Regions from separate parts of the Bacillus sp. JST-5 genome, predicted to be linked through region 1. Evidence: predicted binding sites of a transcription regulator. Region 1 holds the regulator's gene; each other region holds the start of a gene.
What was found. Region 1 encodes LexA, which represses DNA repair genes until DNA is damaged. Its sites were predicted from a motif close to CGAACATATGTTCG; they were not measured.

Region 2: the regulator LexA is predicted to act here: its motif matches at 1,969-1,982, upstream of ruvA (Holliday junction branch migration protein RuvA).
Region 3: the regulator LexA is predicted to act here: its motif matches at 1,222-1,235, upstream of recA (recombinase RecA).

Annotation. Positions count from the first base shown of each region.
Region 1 is NZ_JBYLHW010000020.1:31,822-35,115, reverse strand. It holds gene AC3ASS_RS06275 (hypothetical protein) at 140-271, opposite strand; gene AC3ASS_RS06270 (tetratricopeptide repeat protein) at 268-1,506, opposite strand; gene lexA (transcriptional repressor LexA) at 1,814-2,434, opposite strand; gene yneA (cell division suppressor protein YneA) at 2,588-2,917, shown strand; gene AC3ASS_RS06255 (YneB family resolvase-like protein) at 2,917-3,294, shown strand, end outside.
Region 2 is NZ_JBYLHW010000008.1:45,884-49,177, forward strand. It holds gene queA (tRNA preQ1(34) S-adenosylmethionine ribosyltransferase-isomerase QueA) at 1-52, opposite strand, end outside; gene AC3ASS_RS03520 (DUF2905 domain-containing protein) at 69-275, opposite strand; gene ruvB (Holliday junction branch migration DNA helicase RuvB) at 272-1,273, opposite strand; gene ruvA (Holliday junction branch migration protein RuvA) at 1,287-1,901, opposite strand; gene AC3ASS_RS03535 (BofC C-terminal domain-containing protein) at 2,090-2,623, opposite strand; gene AC3ASS_RS03540 (YbxH family protein) at 2,774-2,971, shown strand.
Region 3 is NZ_JBYLHW010000017.1:11,666-14,959, forward strand. It holds gene AC3ASS_RS05575 (competence/damage-inducible protein A) at 1-1,082, shown strand, start outside; gene recA (recombinase RecA) at 1,339-2,379, shown strand.

The DNA.
Region 1 (3,294 bases):
AAAAAAATTATTTTAAAAATTATTTTATTTATAAAGTTGTAGATGATTCTTTTATTGGAATGTCTTTCTAGTTTTTTAGGCTATGATCCAAACTTACAAAGAATCTATAATAATAAAAGCCGGTACTAACCGGCTTTTATTATACATCAAATTTGATTGATCTAATTTTTGGAACTTCGATTTCATCTGCAGCTGTGTTGTTACTTGGCACGCTGTAAACTAGTGTAGCTAATGCAGCAATAACAAGAATTCCCTTCAATATTTTTTTCATAATAAAACATCCCCTTTCGATTTTTTTACTAATTTTAATTCTTTTTGATATAACTGTGCTGCTAATTTATATTTTCTATTTTTAAAATAATAAGCACTTAATTCATGATAAATTTCGTATGAATATTGTAATTGACCTCTAGACTCAAATTCATCTGCTAGCAATAATAATTTCTCTAATAAAGAAGGTATTTTTGATGAATCTAATTTAATTTCTAAAAGTAAATATTCTTTTTTATTATTTTTAATTTGTTTCTTTAATTCATTGAACTTTTCAACTTGATTAGTTGTGGTGTAGATGTCTAGAATTGACCAATAAGAACTACTTGGGTCAATGCCGAGTTTTTCTTTTAATTCGATTGATTTTTGAAAATAATCAATTGATTTTTGATAGTCTTTTTTAGATTTATAGATTACTCCTATATTATGAAGTAAACGAGTTTTTACCTCTAAAAAATTGTAGGTATTTGCTATTTCCATAGTTTTGTATGCATAATTTAAAGCAGAATCATAGTCCGATTCTTTCCAGTATATTCCTAATAATATGTTATAAGTTTCAGCGATAAATTCCCATAAATGGTTATTAAAGAATAAAAGTAATGCCTTTTCTGCATGCTGAATTGCATGAACTCTTTTGTTTAAGTGGTGAAGGATGATTAGAATATTAAATTCAATAATAGCTCTAATTTTAGTAGGTAAGTCATACCTTTTCAAAGTTTCTAAATATTTTCGACTTTGCTCGTAATTTTTTACTTCAAAATATTGAAGAGACAACAAATAGACATAACATTGATGTATGTAACTTGGATAACTGACATCACCCTCCGTTACATAGTGTTTTACTAGCGAGAAGAATTCTTCGTAAGGTTCACCAGATTTAATGAGAAAGCAAGTTTTTAATATTATAAACAGTGTTTCTTGCTCGATGTTGGATATGTAGCCTTTATGATCGATGTAATCTACGATCTCTTTTGCTTTCTTTAAATCTGTGAAAATCAGATATAGGAGTTGACGTAGTGGTTGATCAATCGATGCATCTCTTTTTTCATACCACAACAAATAATCTTCTGGAACATCGTATTTCCTCGCTAGTAATATTAGTATATCCTCTGAAGGGTAAAATCGTCCATTCTCAATATTGCTTAAATGTGTCGATGAGAGGATTCCGGCGCCTGCTTGATCGAGAGAAAGTCCCGATTTTTTTCGAAGATAAGACAATCTTTTGCCTATATGCAAAATTGTCATCCCCTTTCCATGAAAAAAAGCATATATTTTAATATAATATTAATTTTTAAAAAAATAAAATTTTTTATTAAATGGGCACTATAAAAACTACATTTTTTTACAAATATGTAAACAATTCTATATTTTTCTCGTATATTTTTCGTCATTCGATATTTAATAAAACTTTATAAATTTCTTCAACCGACAATTGCACTATTTATCCATTAATTTCCTTTGTGGTCCTATTTACCTATTAAAATGTCACATAATTTCATCAAATATGAAAAGACCATCCTTGTCGGATGGTCAAAAAAGTCCTTTAATGAATTCTTCTGTAAACTCCAATGACTTTTCCTAAAATAGATACGTTACGAACAATGATAGGATCCATGGAGGAGTTTTCTGGTTGTAGGCGAATAAAATCTTTTTCTTTAAAGAATCTTTTGACTGTTGCCTCATCGTCTTCGGTCATTGCGACAACAATATCACCGTTGTTAGCTGTTTTTTGTTGGCGAACAATGACATAATCCCCATCAAGTATCCCCGCTTCAATCATACTGTCTCCCATAATCTCTAGCATGAAGATTTGTTCGTCATGCGGTGCGAAACTTTCTGGTAGAGGAAAATATTCTTCTATATTTTCAACAGCGGTAATGGGTTGTCCTGCTGTAACTTTTCCGATAATTGGGACATTTCGTACCGGAATGGTTGGAATATTATCTTCTTCTAAATTTAATATTTCTATGGCTCTTGGTTTTGTTGGATCACGGCGAATTAAACCTTTGCTTTCCAATCTTGCTAAGTGACCATGAACCGTTGAGCTAGATGCAAGCCCCACTGCTTGGGCAATTTCTCTTACGGAAGGCGGATATCCTTTTTCACGTACTGAATCTTTAATATATTCCAATATTTCTTGTTGACGTTTAGATAATTTAGTCATATAGCACACCTCAACGACTATTAATTAACTACATTGTAGCATGTTTTGGAAATAGATACAAACATAAGTTCGAATTTTTCTGTTGACACAAACATATGTTCTGTATAAAATTAAATTATCAAACAGAACATATATTCGTATGAGGTGAAAATCATGGTAGTGAAAAAAATATGGTCAAATTTTTCTTTTGTAATTATTTTCATGCTAATTTCGTTCGTATGTTTATATATAATGATTAACCGATTTTCTATGGTCCCTACACATGAAGATTTTGTTACAATTGTAGCTGGAGATCATGAAAATTTATGGGAAATGGCTGAACAATATAAACATCTTCACAATATGGATACTGATGAATTTATTCTATGGGTAAAAAAAGAAAATCAACTACAAACTTTTCGATTAGAAAAGGGTACGGAAATTGTACTTCCTATTCAAAAAGATCATCTAGATATTCGACATCTTGCAGGTGGAAATGAATAATGAATAATCAAAGAGCAATCATCTATTGTAGAGTTAGTACTAATAAAGATACTCAAGAAACTTCATTAATTAGGCAACAAGAGGAATTAACCCATTTTGCTAAAAAATTTGGTTTTCAAATTGTTGATACGGTATTGGAAAAAGCAAGCGGATATGACTTAGATCGTGATGGGATGTTGAAAATATTATCAATGGCGAAAGACGGTAGTTTTGATATATTGCTTATACAAGATGAAACAAGACTTGGAAGAGGAAATGCTAAAATTGTTCTTTTACATTGTTTAATGAAAGAAGGAATTTCTTTATATACAATTGATCAGAACGGAGAGTTAAAATTATCTGAATCCGATTCAATGGTTTTGAAAATTGTTAGTCTC
Region 2 (3,294 bases), on a different contig from region 1:
TTTGAGCAATTAATTCTTCCGGTAAATCAAAGTCGAAATCTTCTACTCTCAATTGGACACCTGCTTTCTCATTTCAAGCGACTCATAATGAAAAAAATTAACGATAAAACAACACTTAATAGTATAGACGTGACAATTGGGAAATAAAAGGTTGTATTCCCTTTTTTAATGATAATATCCCCAGGAAGTTTCCCAAAATGAAAAAATTGCATTAAAAAACCAATGATAAAAATAATTCCGCCTGTAATCATTAACATTTTGGATAAACCTGTCATTGTTTAGGGACCTCCATTTGAAAATGTTTATAAACTAAGTCTGTCACAACTCTCCCTCTTGGTGTTCGTTGAATAAAACCAATTTGCAATAAATAAGGTTCATAAACATCTTCAATCGTTCCTGCTTCTTCTCCAATTGTTGCTGCAATTGTATCTAAGCCAACAGGACCACCACGAAACTTTTCTATCATTCCTTTTAATAATTTATGATCAATATGATCTAATCCTAAACGGTCTACTTGCAATAGTTGCAAAGCTTCTTGTGCAATCTCTGTAGTAATTCGATCAAATCCACGAACTTGCGCAAAGTCTCTGACTCTTCGTAAAAGGCGATTAGCTATCCTCGGAGTTCCTCTTGATCTCGTTGCAATTTCCAACGCTGCCTCATCATCAATATCCATTTGTAAAATCGAGGACGTTCGAAAAACGATATTTTTTAATTCATCTGGCTGATAATATTCTAATCGGCTTAATACTCCGAAACGGTCACGTAATGGAGCAGATAAGGAACCGGCACGGGTAGTAGCTCCGACCAATGTAAATGGCGGTAAATCAATTCTTACGGATCTAGCACTTGGGCCTTTTCCTATGACGATATCAATACAAAAATCTTCTAAAGCAGAATATAAAACTTCTTCAACCGTGCGAGGGAGACGATGGATTTCGTCGATGAATAACACATCTCCCGGTTGTAATGATGTTAATATCGCAGCTAAATCACCAGGTCTTTCCACAGCTGGCCCTGAAGTTGTCCGTAAATTTCCTTTCATTTCATAGGCAATGATTGTGGCTAATGTCGTTTTTCCTAAACCAGGAGGGCCATATAATAAAACATGGTCGAGTGTTTCTTCCCTCATTTTAGCCGCTTCAATAAAAACTTGTAAATTAGACTTTACCTTTTCTTGACCAATATATTGTTCAAATGATAGGGGCCGTATGGAATTTTCAATCGACAAGTCTTGAATGTCTGCTTCTTCTGAAACGAGACGGTCGCTCATATCCTCTCCCCCTTTATTTTAATAACTTTTGCAACGCGAGTTTAATATATTGATCCGTAGTGAGCGATTCGTTTTGAATATGCGGTAATACTCGTTGAATTTCCTTTTTCGAATATCCTAAAGCTTCCAGTGCCAGAACAGCTTCTTCTAATTCCTGATTCATCATCGGTACCGTACATTTTAAATCTTCGGAATTTCCTTTATGTAAATCATCGTTTTCCTCAATGAAATCAATTAACTTTCCTTTAAGATCTAATATGATTTGTCTAGCAGTTTTTTTCCCAACACCAGGAAATTTCACTAAATATGCTTCATTTTCTTGTTCAATGGCTTGGACAACTTGTTCTGGCTCTCCGCTAGCTAAAATGGCTAACGCCCCTTTTGGACCGATTCCTGAAACACTTAATAACTTCGTAAATAAATATTTTTCTTGTCTAGTTTGAAAGCCATACAGTTGTTGAGCATCTTCCCTTACATGTAAATAAACAAAAATTTGTTGAGTTTCACCTACAAACTTTGAAAATATGTATGGGTTTGGCGTATAAATTTGATATCCAATCCCTTGATTTTCGATCACGATATATTCAGGCCCGATAAAATCTATTTTCCCTTTAATAAATTCGTACACAACTCTCTCTCCCTTTTATTCCTGTACCCCATTGTACCATATTACTTTCATAATTATAAATGAGAAACGAACAACTGTTCACATGATTGTAGAAAGCTATTTATATTCCATAAATAGAAACATTTACACTCGTCATAATAGTAAACAAATAAAAAAAGGAATGAATAACTCATTCCCGTATAAGTCGATTATGATTCTTTTTTTAACGACTGTAAAGATTCTAATACTTGAATATAGTGATCTTTCGTTTTAATCGGTATACCTTCTTTTAATTCCATCTGTCTATGACTTTCTAATTTATCAATATCTATTTGAAAAAAAGATTGGATAATATTTTCTTTCCCTGGTTTTCCATTAAAAATAGACAATATCCCGTTTTCCGTAATTCCAAAATAGCCGTTCGTCTTTAGCAACGGAGAAATATCGTCTATTTTTTTTTCAAAAATAATGCCATCCAACCCCATGTCTACTAGCTTCCAGTCTTTATATTGTGCCCATAAATCTTCCATCGCCCATACCGTTTCTTCTCTCATTTCTTCACTTATTTCTCCATCTAAATAAATTCGTTTTAAAACTACTTGAATTTTTAATGGTTCCGATTTAGCCCCTTCCTCTGCTTTTACATTGCGAGGTGTACGTATCTTATCATCCATTCCGAAAACATTAAATGCGGCCATTCCTATGAGCAGAAGCATGAATAAAATACGAATTTTCATATTCATGATCGACACCTCTTTTTAGAGCGTTTTCGAACATCATTATTATATTGACCAATCATCTTAGTTTTATCCAATTTTTGATAATAAAAGAGGATGGAATGATTTCATTGTTCATGTTAAACAATATCGTTGAAGATGAAAGGAGTTGTAGCTATGGGGGCAATTCGAATAAATGAATACACGTTTGAACCTGAATTTAGTGTTGTCAACCAAAAAGGAACGATTCATGTTTATTATCGTGGAAAATTTATAGAAGACATTGTGTTTCAATTTGAAGGGCAATATCCGAAACATGACCTTATTGAGGAACTTGTCAATCATTATTGTTTTGAACATAATATAAAAGACTAAAGATGTTAGTTAATCATTATATAGCTTTTCCTCCATTGCGTTAAAAGTATTTAAAAGTTGCAAGATTTTTTGTCGACTTACAAGAAAATGTCCATCAGTTACAAATAATTTTTTGATAGTTACAAATTCTTCTTTAACACTTGCAAATACGATGTTTTCTAGTTGCAAATAATGATTAAAGAGTTACAAATACACTTCAAAAACTTACAAATTCATTTACCAAAGTTGCAACAATACATCTTAATGGTTAGGATAATCAATCGTCCATCCTTCCTCATTACGATAAAAACGAACTCGATTGATCACTTGCAAATAAATCAATA
Region 3 (3,294 bases), on a different contig from region 1:
TAAAGATTGCACAAAAACGAGCTGACCTTATTATCTTTACTGGTGGTTTAGGGCCAACAAAAGATGATTTAACAAAAGAAACGATTGCAAAATGTTTAAATACCCATTTAACTTTTAATGAAGATGCTCTCCGTTCCATCAAAAATTATTTTAAAAGTAGAAATTTAGAAATGACGGAGAATAACAAGAAACAAGCATTAGTATTGGACGGATCGCTCGTATTACGAAATGATCACGGGATGGCACCGGGAATGATCAAACAACATAACGGAATTACCTATATGCTTCTACCTGGTCCTCCTGTTGAAATGGAACCAATGTTTACTAATTACGCGATTCCGGCATTAATGAATTTAATGAAAAAAAGAGAAGTCATTCTCTCACGTGTTCTTCATTTTTACAATATTGGAGAGGCAGCATTAGAAACAAAAATTCAAGATTTGATAGATTCGCAGTCTAATCCAACGATTGCCCCATTAGCTTCTGTTGGAGAAGTAAAATTGCGATTGACAGCTAAACACGAATCTAAAGATATGGCTTCCCAATTATTGCAGGAAACAGAAGAAAAGATTGTTGAACGGGTCGGAAAATATATATATGGTTATGATGAAACGACATTATTCCATGAATTAGCGAAAGAATTGCAACAACGCTCTTTAACGATTGCGGCTGCTGAAAGTTTAACTGGTGGTATGTTTCTGAAAGAGCTTACATCCATACCAGGGGCTAGCCAATGGTTGAAAGGCGGGGTTGTATGCTATACAAACGAAATTAAAGAAAATATTTTACATGTATCAAAAGAAACTTTAATTCAACATGGGGCAATAAGTGAGCAATGTGCTAAAGAACTTGCTGAAAATGTTCGTAAACTCTTCAATTCTTCAATTGGAATTAGTTTTACAGGAGTAGCTGGGCCAGGAACATCTGAAGGAAAGCAGCCAGGGACGGTATACATAGGCATTTCAATTGAAAATGAGGAACCGATTGCCTATAAACTTCAATTAAACGGTACAAGGGAGAACATTCGTGTTAGAACAGTAAAATACGGTGCTTGGTATTTATTACAGACATTCAGAGCTTGAGATTAATTCTCAAGCTTTTTTCTTTCATTTTTACAGAAAAATATCGACTTTTTGCTTTTACGTCTGTATTATCATTAAAAAATTTATTTTTGATTTAGAAAATATTAAATTTCAAGTAAATCTTGCAATCGAAAAAAAGCGAATAAATGTTCGTTTTTTTACTTGGCAAACGATAAAAAAAAGTATATCATATAACTATGATAGTTTTGAGATGAGACAAATGACTCATTGTTTGTGAAAAGAAGGAGGAAAACGAGTGAGCGATCGTCAAGCTGCCTTAGATATGGCGTTAAAACAGATTGAGAAACAATTTGGTAAAGGTTCGATTATGAAACTTGGAGAACAAACGGACCGTAAAGTGTCAACAGTTCCAAGCGGATCTTTAGCTCTAGATCTTGCCCTTGGTGTCGGTGGGTATCCACGCGGAAGAATTATCGAAATATATGGTCCGGAAAGTTCTGGTAAAACAACCGTTGCATTACATGCGATTGCGGAAGTTCAAGCTGTTGGTGGACAGGCCGCTTTTATTGATGCTGAACATGCATTAGATCCTGAATATGCACAAAAACTTGGTGTTAATATTGATGAATTATTGCTATCGCAACCAGATACTGGTGAACAAGCATTAGAAATTGCTGAAGCTCTTGTGCGAAGTGGCGCGATTGATATAATTGTCATTGACTCTGTAGCTGCACTTGTACCTAAGGCAGAAATTGAAGGGGAAATGGGAGACTCTCATGTTGGATTGCAAGCACGACTAATGTCGCAAGCATTGCGTAAATTGTCAGGTGCTATTAATAAATCAAAAACCATTGCTATCTTTATTAACCAAATTCGTGAAAAAGTTGGTGTAATGTTCGGAAATCCAGAAACAACTCCTGGAGGACGTGCATTGAAGTTTTATTCAACCATTCGTTTAGAAGTTCGTCGTGCTGAACAATTAAAGCAAGGAAATGATATGGTTGGAAACCGAACAAAAATTAAAGTGGTAAAAAATAAAGTTGCTCCTCCATTCCGTACGGCAGATGTAGATATAATGTATGGTGAAGGAATTTCAAAAGAAGGAGAAATCGTGGATATCGGTGCGGAACTTGACATAATTCAAAAGAGTGGAGCATGGTATTCATATAATGATGAGCGTCTTGGCCAAGGACGGGAAAATGCGAAACTATTCTTAAAAGAAAACCCAGATGTGGCAAATGAAATTTCTAGAAAAATTCGCGAGCATTTCGGTCTTGCTCAACCAGATACTAACGGAGATTCTGGTCAAGAAGAATTTAGTCTATTAGATGAATAATAACTTGAAAAGCTAATTTCAAATCAGGTAGAAGGAGAAATTGAGAGTTTCAAATTCTCCTTCTTTTCATTTTCTACAATAATTTCTAAATTGGATTCTAGATTTAATGATTTAAGTTATGGAAGCAAGAATTTTACTTGTCTATATGAATGATCATAGGGAGAAAACTTGCAACTAGTTTGATTTTATTTGCAAGTCAATAGCTTAAGAGGAAACTGATTTTCTTAGTGATTGAAAAATCTTGCAACTCGTATTGATTTATTTGTAAATTAAGCATTTGAGGTTGAATTTTTCTGAAAAAGGAAGGATTGGAGAAGCCAATCCTGACCGATTGAATGTATATTTGCAATTCCTACAGTCGAATTTGTAAGTTTATGGGGCATATTTGTAACTTTTGAAAAATTATTTGCAACTAGAAAACATCGTATTTGCAACTGATAAAGAAAAATTTGTAACTATCGAAATATAATTTGTAACTTTTAAATTTAAACTTGCAAGTCGACAAATAATCTTGCAACTAATATTGAGTTATTTGCAAGTTATTGACTTGAAGGGAGGAGAATGCAACAGGTACTCGCCGTCGTTTTTCGGATTGTCTAGCTGCGGCACGAACGCCTAGTGAACGATGACCTCTTTCCCTTGCGATTAGTCAACAACAGCTCGTACCTCGCTGTGTTTCCTTTATCTCTGTGCAAGAGGCATCCCGTTCATACGGCGTTCTATAATGTGCCCTCGCCTTTCTATGTCTATCTCGTCTCGCGGTGGCTAGTGAACGATTCACTCATTCAATAACGGTTTACATTCATTCATCGTGTTTCCTATATCACAGTGCAGGAGTGTCTCCCGTTCATACAGCTTTCCATCTTGCCTCAGCTTTTCTTATCAAATTTTTCCAATGTTAAAGGCCAAGCCCTT